DNA from 3 places in the Aquitalea sp. FJL05 genome. Region 3 is predicted to be linked to each of the others. Evidence: predicted binding sites of a transcription regulator. Region 3 holds the regulator's gene; each other region holds the start of a gene.
What was found. The regulator FNR, encoded in region 3, switches genes on or off when oxygen is low (the NO sensors DNR and NnrR bind a similar motif). The targets are predictions, from matches to a motif close to TTGATNNNNATCAA.
Positions count from the first base shown of each region.

Region 1: the regulator FNR is predicted to act here: its motif matches at 1,737-1,750, upstream of DBR44_RS15625 (ribonucleoside triphosphate reductase).
Region 2: the regulator FNR is predicted to act here: its motif matches at 1,959-1,972, upstream of pflB (formate C-acetyltransferase).

Region 1 is NZ_QAJS01000017.1:6,482-10,673, forward strand. Features, by position in the region: gene DBR44_RS15615 (polyamine ABC transporter substrate-binding protein) at 1-377, opposite strand, end outside; gene DBR44_RS15620 (ABC transporter ATP-binding protein) at 451-1,557, opposite strand; gene DBR44_RS15625 (ribonucleoside triphosphate reductase) at 1,795-3,552, shown strand; gene nrdD (anaerobic ribonucleoside-triphosphate reductase) at 3,702-3,878, shown strand; gene DBR44_RS15635 (anaerobic ribonucleoside-triphosphate reductase activating protein) at 3,856-4,192, shown strand, end outside.
Region 2 is NZ_QAJS01000009.1:430,121-434,312, forward strand. Features, by position in the region: gene DBR44_RS10080 (sorbosone dehydrogenase family protein) at 1-89, opposite strand, end outside; gene DBR44_RS10085 (hypothetical protein) at 287-832, shown strand; gene DBR44_RS10090 (hypothetical protein) at 846-1,484, opposite strand; gene pflB (formate C-acetyltransferase) at 2,047-4,192, shown strand, end outside.
Region 3 is NZ_QAJS01000005.1:205,257-209,448, reverse strand. Features, by position in the region: gene hemN (oxygen-independent coproporphyrinogen III oxidase) at 1-1,090, opposite strand, end outside; gene fnr (fumarate/nitrate reduction transcriptional regulator Fnr) at 1,203-1,949, shown strand; gene DBR44_RS04400 (flavodoxin family protein) at 2,083-2,541, opposite strand; gene DBR44_RS04395 (DUF1853 family protein) at 2,538-3,473, opposite strand; gene DBR44_RS04390 (RNA methyltransferase) at 3,451-4,192, opposite strand, start outside.

The DNA.
Region 1 (4,192 bases), on a different contig from region 3:
AGTACGGTGGACCATACAAAGATGCCCACGCCGCAGGACTGGGCTGCGCCCGATACGAAGTCGGCCTTGTTGCCGATCTTGCTGTAGTCCAGCTTTTCGAACATGCCTTCATCGCAACCGCGAGCCAGCTCTGGGGATTCCACTTCCAGCACGTCCCAGGACACGCTCTTGGTGTCGACCATGGCCTTGACCTTGGCCATTTCGCCGTTGTATTCGCCGCCCACTACCTTGACGCCGGTAGCCTTGGTGAAGGGAGCGTAGTAAGCCTTTTCCTGGGCCGCCTTGTTGGCGCCGCCAAAGGAAATCACGGTCAAGTCACCGGCCAGGGTAGTCTGAGCACAGCAAGCGGCAACCACGGCCAGCGAAAGAGCTTTCATGCATTTCTTCATTTGATAGATCTCCATATTGTTTTGAGACTACAGCTACTACACGCTACTCACTTGCACGCACTCACTCGGCCAGTTCGACGGGATCGAGCGCTCTTACGTGTTCTACATTCCAGCCCAGCGAAATCACGTCGCCCACTGCCAGCTTGGGGTCGAGTGTGGCGATTGGCTGTTTGACGATGAAACTGGAGTTGCCACAGGCTTCCATGCGGATGCGCACGTGGTCGCCCAGGTAGATGAATTCGCGCACGCGGCCGGAGAAGCGGTTCTGCTCCTGTGCCACATTCAGATTGATACGTTCCGGGCGGATGGACAGCGATACCGGCTGGCCGGGGGCAGCGTCATGCACGGCCATGGCTTCCACGCGCTCGCCGTTTTCCAGGCCCACGGTACAGCGCTCGCCATCGCGGCTGAGCAGCTTGCCGTGCAGGCGGTTGTTTTCGCCGATGAAGTTGGCAACAAAGGTATTGCGCGGATGCTCGTACAGGCCTTGCGGGCTGTCGATCTGCTGGATTTCACCCTGATGGAACACCGCCACGCGGTCGGACATGGTCAGCGCTTCGCTCTGGTCGTGGGTCACGTACACCACGGTCACGCCCAGGCGTTCGTGCAGATGCTTGATTTCCATCTGCATGTGTTCGCGCAGCTGCTTGTCCAGTGCGCCCAGCGGTTCATCCATCAGCACCAGTTGCGGTTCGAACACCAGGGCGCGGGCCAGGGCCACACGCTGTTGCTGGCCGCCGGACATCTGGCCGGGGTAGCGGTTGGCAAACTTGTCCAGCTGCACCATGGACAGGGCGCGTTTCACCCGTTCGGTGACATCGGTCTTGTCCATGCCGCGCACTTTCAGCGGGAAGGCCAGGTTCTCGGCCACGGTCATGTGCGGAAACAGCGCGTAGTTCTGGAACACCATGCCGATATCGCGCTTGTGCGGCGGTACGCGGTTGAGCGAACGCTCGCCCAGCATGATCTCGCCGGCGGTCGGGGTTTCGAAGCCGGCCAGCATCATCAGGCTGGTGGTCTTGCCGGAGCCGGACGGACCCAGCAGGGTAAGGAATTCGCCCTTGCGGATGTCCAGATTGAGATCCTTCACGATCAGGGTCTCGCCGTCGTAGCTCTTTTGTACGTTCTTGAAGCGGACCAGGATGTCGCTTGCGTTCGTTTCAGCCATGACCACTCCTGTTTAAATGGTGATGACTGAATTGTAAAAAGTGGATGACAGCAGGGGTATCGGGAGGCTGCGGATTTTTCTGTCAGGAAAAATGCTGTAGTCCTGTAGGGCAATCCCTACACGACAGCGGCATGCAAAGCGGGCGGCGGCCTGGTCTGTCTGGCCGGCTGAGGCGGCACTTGATCCGTATCAAGCCTTTTTCAGCTGTGACTTTTGCAACTCTGAAATCAATATATAGTGTTTGAAAAATTTAAGGCACTACATATTGTTATGAAAAAACCTGTTCTGGTCAGTCCGGTTGCCACGCTGGACGAATACCTCAGCCGCGCCGACTGGCGCGTATCTGCCAATGCCAACCAGGGCTACAGCCTGGGTGGGATGATCCTGAATGCCGCCGGCAAGCTGACTGCCAACTACTGGCTGGATGGCATCTACCCGGCAGCCGTCGCCACCGCCCACCGCGAGGCAGATTTTCACCTGCACGATCTGGATGTGCTGGCCGGCTACTGCGCCGGCTGGTCGCTGCGCCAGTTGCTGCACGAGGGCTTTAATGGCGTGCCAGGCCGGGTAGAGGCGGCGCCGCCGCGCCATCTGAGTTCGGCACTGGGGCAGATGGTGAATTTCCTGGGCACCCTGCAAAACGAATGGGCCGGAGCGCAGGCGTTTTCCAGCGTGGATACCTATCTGGCCCCCTTCATCCGGCGCGATGGCCTGAGCGATGAGCAGGTAGAGCAGGCGCTGCAGGAGTTTGTCTACAACCTCAACGTGCCATCGCGCTGGGGTACGCAGACGCCGTTTACCAATCTCACTTTCGACTGGAGCTGCCCGGCCGACCTGGCTGGCCAGATTCCGCTGATTGCCGGCGAGGAAATGCCGTTCTGCTATGGCGACTGCCAGCCGGAAATGGACCAGATCAACCGCGCCTTCCTGCGGGTGATGGCCAGTGGCGACGCCCATGGCCGGGCTTTCACCTTTCCCATTCCCACCTACAACATCACTCCGGATTTCGACTGGGACAGCCCGAATGCCGAGCTGCTGTTTGCGCTGACCGCCCGTTACGGCCTGCCGTATTTCCAGAATTTTCTCAATTCCGATCTGGAGCCGCAGATGGTGCGCTCCATGTGCTGCCGGCTGCAGCTGGACTTGCGCGAACTGCTCAAGCGCGGCAATGGACTGTTCGGCAGCGCCGAGCAGACCGGCTCGCTCGGCGTGGTGACGCTCAACTGCGCCCGGCTGGGCTACCGCTTCCGCGGCGACTGGGCCGGCCTGCTGGCCGAAACCGACCGCCTGCTGGCCCTGGCTTGCGACAGCCTGGAAATCAAGCGCCAGCGGGTACAGGGCTGGATGGATGACGGGCTGTATCCCTACACCAAGCGTTATCTGGGCACCTTGCGCAATCACTTCTCCACCATCGGCGTAAACGGCATCAACGAACTGGTGCGCAATTACACTGGCGATGCCGAGGATATTGCCAGTGCCGCCGGCCAGCAACTGGCGCTGGATCTGCTCGACCACATCCGCGCCCGCATGGTGCAGATGCAGGAAGACACCGGCCATCTGTACAACCTGGAAGCCACCCCGGCCGAAGGCACCACCTACCGCTTTGCCCGTGAAGACCGCAAGCGCTACCCGGACATCCTGCAGGCAGGGCCGGCCGACAAGCCGTACTACACCAATTCCAGCCAGCTGCCGGCCGGGCATACCGACGACCCCTTCGCCGCGCTCAGCCATCAGGAACCGCTGCAACGCCGCTATACCGGCGGTACCGTGCTGCACCTGTACATGACCGAAGCCATCAGTTCCACTGCCGCTTGCAAGCAGCTGGTGCGCCGTTCGCTGCAGCGCTTCCGTCTGCCCTATATCACGGTCACGCCCACCTTCTCGGTGTGCCCGCAGCACGGCTATCTGAGCGGCCACCACGAATTCTGCCCCAAGTGCGATGCCGAGCTGCTGGCCCGCTCCCGCTCCACGGCAGCCACCGTGCCTTGCTGCTGAAAAGCTTGGCGCGGCTAACAAAAAGCCTGCTGCTGCGTTGCGCCGCCTTGCCGTACGGCATGTACTGTCTGCGGCGGCGCGCCTTGCCCCAGAGACGCTACGCCATTTTGTTAGCCGCGCCTGATTCCCAACCCTCACAGGAGAACAACATGTCCCATCAAACCGAAATCAAACAGGCAGAACAGCTGGACCCGGCCCTGCGTACCCGCTGCGAAGTCTGGACCCGCGTCATGGGTTATTTCCGCCCGGTCTCTGCCTTTAATGTGGGTAAGCAGGGCGAGTTTGCCGAGCGCCTGCATTTTGATGAACAGCATCTGCATCGCTGAGTCGCGCAGCCCGGCCAGCCCGGTGCTGCTGCCGCTGGCCGGGATCGAGCCGTTTTCCAGCTGCGACTGGCCGGGGCGGCTGGTGGCCACGGTGTTTGTGGCGGGTTGCCCCTGGCGCTGCGGCTATTGTCACAATGCCGCGCTGCAGGCACGCAGCGCCGGTGTGCTGGACTGGCCGGCGGTTCGTGCTGTGCTGGCGCAACGGGTGGGCTTTCTGGATGGCGTGGTGTTTTCCGGCGGCGAACCCACGCTGGCCCCGCAGCTGGCCGAGTGGATGCAGGACGCCCGCCAACTAGGCATGGCCATCGGCCTGC
Region 2 (4,192 bases), on a different contig from region 3:
GCAGGTGGTCGGGCACACTGGGCGCTGGCCTGTGCTGACAGATAAAGCAGTAGCAGGGCGCTCAGGCTGGCGAGGCGGAGCTTGGGCATGGTATGACCTTTCACTGGTGCCGGGGCATGTCTGATTACAGGCGCTGCGCATTGTCTGGATGTCATGGCCGCTGCCTGTTTGCCGATTCTGACATGTCTGGCTGCGCGACGGGGTGTGCAATGGCGAGATAGGGCTTGCCGTGATTGTATTTGTAAATGATAATCATTGTTATTAACTGACGGTAAGGAGGCGTGTCATGCTGTGGTCCATCATTCAGCTTGCCGGAGTAGTCATCATGCTGCTGACGCGGCTGGCCTACCGTCCATTATTACAGCAGCGCACCTGCATGGTGGTGGGGCAGTGCATTTTGCGCTGGCCAGTGCTGGCTGGCATGCTGTTTGTGCCCTTGCTGGCCGCCGGCACCGGCTGGCAACGCTGGTGGCCGCTGGAACTGCCGCCGCTGGCGGCACCCGCCGGCAGTTTGTTGCTGGCTTACGCCTGCTGGTTGTTCTGGCGCAGCCAGCACGATCTGTTGCTGCAACCGGCTGGAGCCGCGCAGTGTCAGGGGGGTGTTTATCAACGCATCCGCCATCCGCTGTATGCCGCGCTGTGGCTGGCTGCGCTGGCTCAGTGGTTGCTGTTGCAGGACGGGGTGGCTGCCAGCGGCATGCTGGCCTTGCTGCTGAGCTATCGGGGCAGCGTGCGGCGTGAGGAGGGGGAAATGCTGCAGCGTGCGGGCAATGCCTATCGCCTGTACATGCAGAAAACCGGCCGCTTGTGGCCGCGCGGGCTGGCCGCCTGAGCGGCCACGGCACTTAGCGCTGGCCGGCCAGATTGCCCAGCATGGTGTTGATTTCTGCCGGACGGTATAGCGGTGGGCCACTGCGGTAAACGCTGAGTTTGCCCTGTTCGATCAGACCCACTTCCAGCTGTTTGCTGGCGGGGTCAAGCAGCAGATAGGCCATGTCCTCTCCCCCCTGATGCGGTTTGTTACCGCTGACAAACAATAGCTGGTCCTTGCCTAGCGGGCTGCTGACCTGCATGTTCTGCAGGAATACCGGCATCTTCTCACCCAGTAGCCGGCGGAGTGCTTCGGCTACCGCGCCTTTTTGATACAGGCCGATGTCCGCCGGATAACTGCCCACTTTTGCTTCCAGTTGCGGCCATTGCACGGCATTGGCCGATTTCCCCATCCCTTGTTGCACGGCAGATACCGCAAGGCCCAAGGCCGGATTGTCGGCCACCAGCTGGGCGGCCTGTTGCTTGGCCTCACCAGCAGCGGCACTCGCTTGTTGGCGCAGTGCTGCCAGCGGTGCGCTGGCTTCGTCCAGCTTGGCATGGGCGGTACTGATGGCGGCGGAAGCGGCTTGCTGCGCGGCATCGTTTTGCTGCTGGGTGCAGGCGCTGATCGCGAACAGGCTGGCGAGCAGGGTGGCAAGGTGAAATTTGTTCATGGTTATTCCTGATACTGTACTCATTTACAGAGCATTGTGCTGCTGCTTGGTTCCCGCCGTGGGCTTTTCCTTGCTGGCATGGGATAGGGGAGGTTGTCTGTTGTGACGCTGGATGGATAAGTGTTGTCGGGTCGGGTTTTGTTGATGAGTTTGGTAGTAAAACTACGCAATGCAGGCGGTCGCCTTGGTGGTTGAGATTGATATGTGAAATTCAATGTTTGAAAACGAACATTTTCTGATTTGTAATCATGAGTGCCTTCCTGTTGGATACTGGTAATTATCACGATATTTTGTGCTATAAACGGGTGCGGTTGCTGCGATGCATGCTGCAGTAATGCTTGAATGTTGACTGAGTTTGTTTTTTATCTTGTTGAAAAATATAAATAAAATTGCTTTGCCGGGTGTGGTGTTGCCAGATGGTAGATGACGCTTGCTGGTAGAATGTCCGGCTTCGCTGATCTGCCATGGCGGAGTTTGATTTACATCAATAAGCCGTTTTCGATAGTGAATGTAGTATTGTTTCTGTAGGGACAAGTTTCGGACTTCAATTCAGGAGGTAGTCATGGAAGCGATTGCTCACAATGCCGTACAGGCGGACCCGTGGCGGGGCTTTGCTGCCGGCAACTGGCAAAACCATGTCGATGTACGTCTGTTCATTCAGCTGAATTATCGGCCCTTTACCGGCGATGCCACTTTCCTGGCGGGTGCCAGCGAACGCACCCGCAAGCTGTGGGATGTGCTGGGTGAGCTGCTGCGTCAGGAGCGGGAAAAGGGTGTGCTGGATGTATCGGCTGATCGTGCTACCTCCATCACCGCGCATGACGCCGGTTATATCGACCAGTCGCTGGAACTGATTGTCGGCCTGCAAACCGACGCACCGCTGAAGCGCGCCATCATGCCCAATGGTGGCTTGCGCATGGTGGAAAGCGGATTGGCGGCTTATGGCTTCGAGCTGGACCCGGTAATCAAGGAAATCTGGGGCAAATACCGCAAGAGCCATAATCAGGGTGTGTTCGACACCTATACCCCCGATATTCTGGCGGCACGCAAGTCCGGCATCATTACCGGTCTGCCGGATGCCTATGGCCGCGGCCGCATCATCGGTGACTATCGCCGTGTAGCGCTGTATGGCACTGATTTTCTGCGCAAGGAGCGCCAGCAGCTGTTCCACGAGCTGGACGATGCCGTGTTCACCGAAGACGTGCTGCGCCAGCGTGAAGAGTTGTCCGAACAGTTCCGTGCGCTGGACGAGTTGCGCCAGATGGCGGCCAAGTATGGCTATGATATCAGCCGTCCGGCGGTCAATGCCCGCGAGGCGGTGCAGTGGACCTACTTTGCCTACCTGGCTGCAGTGAAAGAGCAAAATGGCGCGGCCATGTCGCTGGGCCGTATCGCCACCTTCCTCGACATCTATATCGAGCGTGACCTGGCCGCTGGTGTGCTGAGCGAGGAGCAGGCGCAAGAGCTGATTGATGATCTGGTGATCAAGTTGCGCATCGTGCGCTTCCTGCGCACCCCGGAATACGACCAGCTATTCTCCGGCGATCCGACCTGGGTGACCGAGTCCATCGGCGGCATGGGCGAAGATGGCCGTACCCTGGTGTCGAAAAACAGCTTCCGCTTCCTCAATACCCTGTACAACCTGGGGCCGGCACCAGAGCCGAACCTGACCGTGCTGTGGTCGACCAGCCTGCCACAGGGCTTCAAGGATTTCTGTGCTCAGGTTTCCATCGATACCAGCTCGATCCAGTACGAAAACGATGACAATATGCGCCCACTGTGGGGCGATGATTACGGTATCGCCTGCTGCGTATCGGCCATGCGCATCGGCAAGCAGATGCAGTTCTTTGGTGCGCGCGCCAATCTGGCCAAGGCCATGCTGTATGCCATCAATGGTGGCGTGGACGAAAAGAGCGGGGCGGTAGTGGCCTCCGGCTTTGAGCCCATCACGGCCGATGTGCTGGATTTTGACGAAGTCATGGCCAAGTTCGACAAGATGATGGACTGGCTGGCCTCGACCTATGTCAAGGCGCTCAACTGCATTCACTACATGCATGACAAGTACGCTTACGAGCGTATCGAAATGGCGCTGCATGACCGCGACATCCTGCGCACCATGGCCTGCGGCATTGCCGGCCTGTCGGTGGCGGCGGATTCGATGTCCGCCATCAAGCATGCCCGTGTCCACGTCATCCGCAACGAAGCCGGCCTGGCGGTGGATTATCGCATCGAGGGCGACTACCCGGCCTATGGCAACAACGATGATCGCGTCGACAGCATGGCAGTGTGGCTGACCGAAACCTTCATGAACAAGATCAAGGCTCAGCCGTGTTTCTACCGGAATGCCACGCCGACCCAGTCGGTGCTGACCATCACCTCCAATGTGGTGTACGGCAAGAAAACCGGCAATACCCCGTGCGGTCGCCGCGCCGGTGAGCCGTTTGCGCCGGGTGCCAATCCGATGAATGGCCGCGATGTGCATGGTTTCGTGGCTGCCGGTGCCTCGGTGGCCAAGCTGCCTTACTCCGCAGCGCTCGATGGCATCAGTTGGACGGCATCGGCTACTCCGGATGCGCTGGGGCACACCGCGCAAGATCGCATCGCCAATCTGTCGCATTGCCTGGATGGCTTTGCTGCTGCTGGTGGTTTTCATGTCAATGTCAATGTCTTCCGTCGCGAGACATTGCTGGATGCCATGGAGCACCCCG
Region 3 (4,192 bases):
CCTCATCCAGCGCGGCGTAATAGCTGTCCAGGTCCTTCTCATTCTGGCTGTAACAGGGGCCGACCTTGCCGATGGACGAGACACCAAGACCGATCATGTCGCAGTCGGCATGGGTGGAATAGCCCTGGAAATTGCGCTGCAGGCGGGCCTGGCGCAAGGCGATGGCCAGGTCGTCTTCCGGCTTGGCAAAGTGGTCCATACCGATAAATACATAGCCGGCATCCGCCAGGCTTTTTACCGCATCCTGCAGGATATCCAGCTTGGTGCTGGCCGTCGGCAGATCCGCTTCGTTGATGCGCCGCTGCGGCATGAACACCGTGGGCAAATGAGCATAGTTGTACAGCGCCAGCCGGTCTGGACTGATGGCAATCACCTTGTCCAGCGTGGCTTTCAGCGATGCGCGCGTCTGCAGCGGCAGGCCGTAGATCAGGTCCACACTGACCGACTTGAAACCCGCCTCGCGGGCGGCATCGATCACTTCCAGCGTCTCGGCTTCGCTCTGCACGCGATTGACCGCCTGCTGCACCTGCGGGTCGAAATCCTGGATGCCCACGCTCATGCGGTTAAAGCCCAGACGTGCCAGATGGTGCACGGTCTCGCGGCCCACCTTGCGCGGATCGATCTCGATGGAATATTCTCCCTCCGGCAAAAATTCGAAGTGAGTGCGCAGCATGCCCATCAGCCGGTCCAGCTGTTCATCGGACAGGAAGGTGGGTGTACCACCACCAAAATGCAGCTGGATCAGCTTTTCGCGACAGCCCAGTGAGGCGGCCACCAGCTTGATCTCTTTTTCCAGATAGTCGAGGTAGCGATCAGCGCGGCTTTTGTCTTTGGTGATGATCTTGTTGCAGCCGCAGTAGTAACATACCGTGTTGCAGAACGGTATATGAACGTACAATGATATTGCGTTCTGATGCATGCCAAGGTGGCGTTGCTTCAGCCAGTGTTTATAGTCCTTCTCGCCAAACGCCGGCGTAAAGCGGTCGGCCGTCGGGTAAGAAGTGTATCTTGGGCCAGAGCCATCAAGACGTTCGATCAACGCTCGGTCGAACTCACAGTGGGTGGGCGAAAACGGATGGGTGGTGTGCATGTCGTCGGGTATTGATAGTCAAACGTCAGGTGGACTGGTAAATTTGCGGAAAACGTGTGAATTCCGCTTTGACAAGGGTCAAGCTTCTTTACAGGGTTGTACAAAACACTCGATGTCTGACCAAAACCAACACACTATTCACGCACTGAAGGTGTCCTGCTCCAACTGCAGCCTGCGCGAACTCTGCCTGCCCATCGGGTTGAACCGCGACGAAATGACGCAGCTGGACGCCGTGATCCGTCAGAGCCGCCGCCTCAAGCGCGGCGAGTACCTGTTCCGCAGCGGCGAGGGCTTCAAGTCCCTGTTCGCAGTGCGTACTGGTTTCTTCAAAACCAGCGTCGCCAGCCAGGACGGTCGCGAACAGGTCACCGGCTTTTTGATGTCCGGCGAACTGATGGGCCTCGATGGCATTTCTTCCAATGTGCATGGCTGCGACGCCATCGCCCTGGAAGACAGCGAAGTCTGCGAGCTGCCCTTCAATCGCATGGAAAGCCTGGGGCGCGATATTCCCAGCCTGCAGCACCACTTTTTCCGGCTGATGAGCCGCGAAATCGTGCGCGATCAGAACGTCATGCTGCTCCTGGGCAATATGAAAGCGGAAGAACGCCTGGCGGCCTTCCTGCTCAACCTGTCGCAGCGTCTGTCCACACGCGGCTTTGCTGCCAATGACTTCATCCTACGCATGAGCCGTGAGGAAATCGGCAGCTTCCTCGGCCTGAAACTGGAAACGGTCAGCCGTACGCTGTCCAAGTTCCAGCAGCAGGGCTGGCTGAGTGTCGATCACAAGCACATCCAGCTGATCAAGGCCGACGCACTGAAAGACCTGATTGCCGGCTGCACCCACGCCAACGGCGTCTGAAGCAGCAGCCAACCAGAAACACCGCAGCCCTGCTTGCCGGCAGCCTGCGGTGTTTTTGCATCTTGCGCATTACTGGCACGGCCGACCATTCGTCTGAAGACCTAGTCCGGTCGGCTAAGCCGCCCGCCCTGCCCTACCAGCGCCCCACCAGCATGCCTGCGGCCAGCATCTCGCCCCGCTCCATGGCCTGCTCCCGATGCTGCGGCAATATCTCGCCCTGCGCCAGCAAGGGCGGCAAGACTTCCTTCCAGCCATAACCGCAGGCAATGCGGCGCATGGCCTGGATCGCTCCCAGACCATCCGTACCTGCCGACACCAGCATCAGATAGGGCAGACCCTCGGTCTTCCCCTGTGCCGGGTAATAGGTGCGATCAAAAAAATCCTTCACTTTACCCGCCATATAGCCAAAGTTCTCCGGCGTTGCCAGCACGATGGCATCAGCAGCCAGCAAATCATCCAGTCCTGCCTCCGCGGCTGGCAGGCGGCTGATGTGGAGTTCTGCGCACAGCGGCAACAGCGGCTGACAGAAGGCATCGATCAATTGCAAGGTGTGGCCAGTCTGGCTGGCGTAGATAATCAACAACCGTTTCATGGAGCGGGCCTGCCATCAATAGTGGCCAGCAAGGCCTGTAATCGGTCCTGCTGCGGCCAGCCCGGCGGCACCACAAAGCCGCGAGCCACTTCCTCCCAGTAACCATCCCCCACCGGCAGCAATTCGGCCACCAGCTGTGGTACCGCCGCCTGCAACAGCTCTTGGCGCAGGCTATCCTGCTCACGCACCATGCCCTGCTCTACCCGCGCCGGGGCCAGCCAGCCCAGCCGCGATAGCCATATCCAGCGCCCTCCGCTGGAAAAGCTTGGCCAGGGCTGCTGCAAAGGACTGATCCAGCCTTGCAGTTGCTCCGGCGCCAATGGCGCAGCCGGGACAGCTGGCGTACCGGCATAGAAGAACCAGCCGGCCAGCCGCGCGGCACTGGCACAGCCGGCAAAACCGGGCGGCAAGACACGGGCCGCCGCAGGATGACGGGCCAGTTGCAGTTGTTCCTGTAATTTGGCGGCCTTGAGCGGCCAGGCGTCGCGCAGGCTGGGACCGACCAGAGTGTCCGCGCCATGTCCCAGCTGCAGATAGAATTTGCTGGCGGTTTCCACGTGCAGTGGCACACCATCCAGCCGGATCAGGAAATCGAATTCGCCGATGGTGCGGCCACCGGCCTCACGCACCGGCACATTGGCCGCCACCAGTTCGATATGCGGAGCCAGCTGGAACCAGAAAGCCAGCAGGCGTTCGGCATAGTGGCCAAGCCGCTGGCAAGGCTGTTGCGCCAGCCAGTGTGAGAGCGGTGCCGGATTTTCCTCCAGCTCCGCCAGCAAGGCATGGCCCTGTGGGCCCAGCAACTGCGCGGGCGACAGATTGCGGCCACTATCCCAGGGCGCAGGAGAGGTCAGCAGAAAAGCCAGATCACGCAGCGCCGGCTGCGTGTAAGGGAGATGAAAGCCGCGCTCAGGCCTCGCCGTCGTGCTCATGGCCATCTGCCACGCGCTGGATCTGTTTCATCAGGCCACGCAGGATATCGACCTCGTCACGCAACATGCCGGAGCGATTGAATAGCGCACGCATGCGGCGCATCAGGCGTTCGCTGTTGCGGCGACGGTAATAGCCGATGGCACCCATGGTCTGGTCCAGATGCTGGCAGAAGCCTTCCACCTCGCCGAGGCTGGCGGTTTCGCTCTCCGGCCGCAGGTACTCCACATCGACCTCGGTATGGCTGAACAGCTCGTAGGTCATCACCTGCACTGCCATCGCCAGATTGAGCGAGAAGTAATCCGGATTACCCGGAATGGTCACCAGGCGGTTGCACTGTTCAACTTCCTCGATAGACAGACCGAAGGTTTCATTACCGAACACCAGCGCCACCTGTTCGCCGTCACGCGCCCGTGCCACCAGCTCCGGCGTGGTTTCACGCGGGGTGGACAGCGGGGTGGTCAGCTCGCGGCGGCGGCTGGTCAGTGCACAGGCCACGGTGACATCGCTCAGGGCCTCGGCCAGGCTGGACACCACGGTTGCACTCTCCAGCACATCCACCGCACCGGAAGCCAGGGCATTGGCTTCATCACTGGGAAACACCTTGGGCTCCACCAGATACAGCCGGGTCAGGCCCATGGTTTTCATGGCCCGGGCAGCCGAGCCGATATTGCCCGGATGGTTGGGCCGGGCCAACACCACACGAATGTTTTTCAGAAAA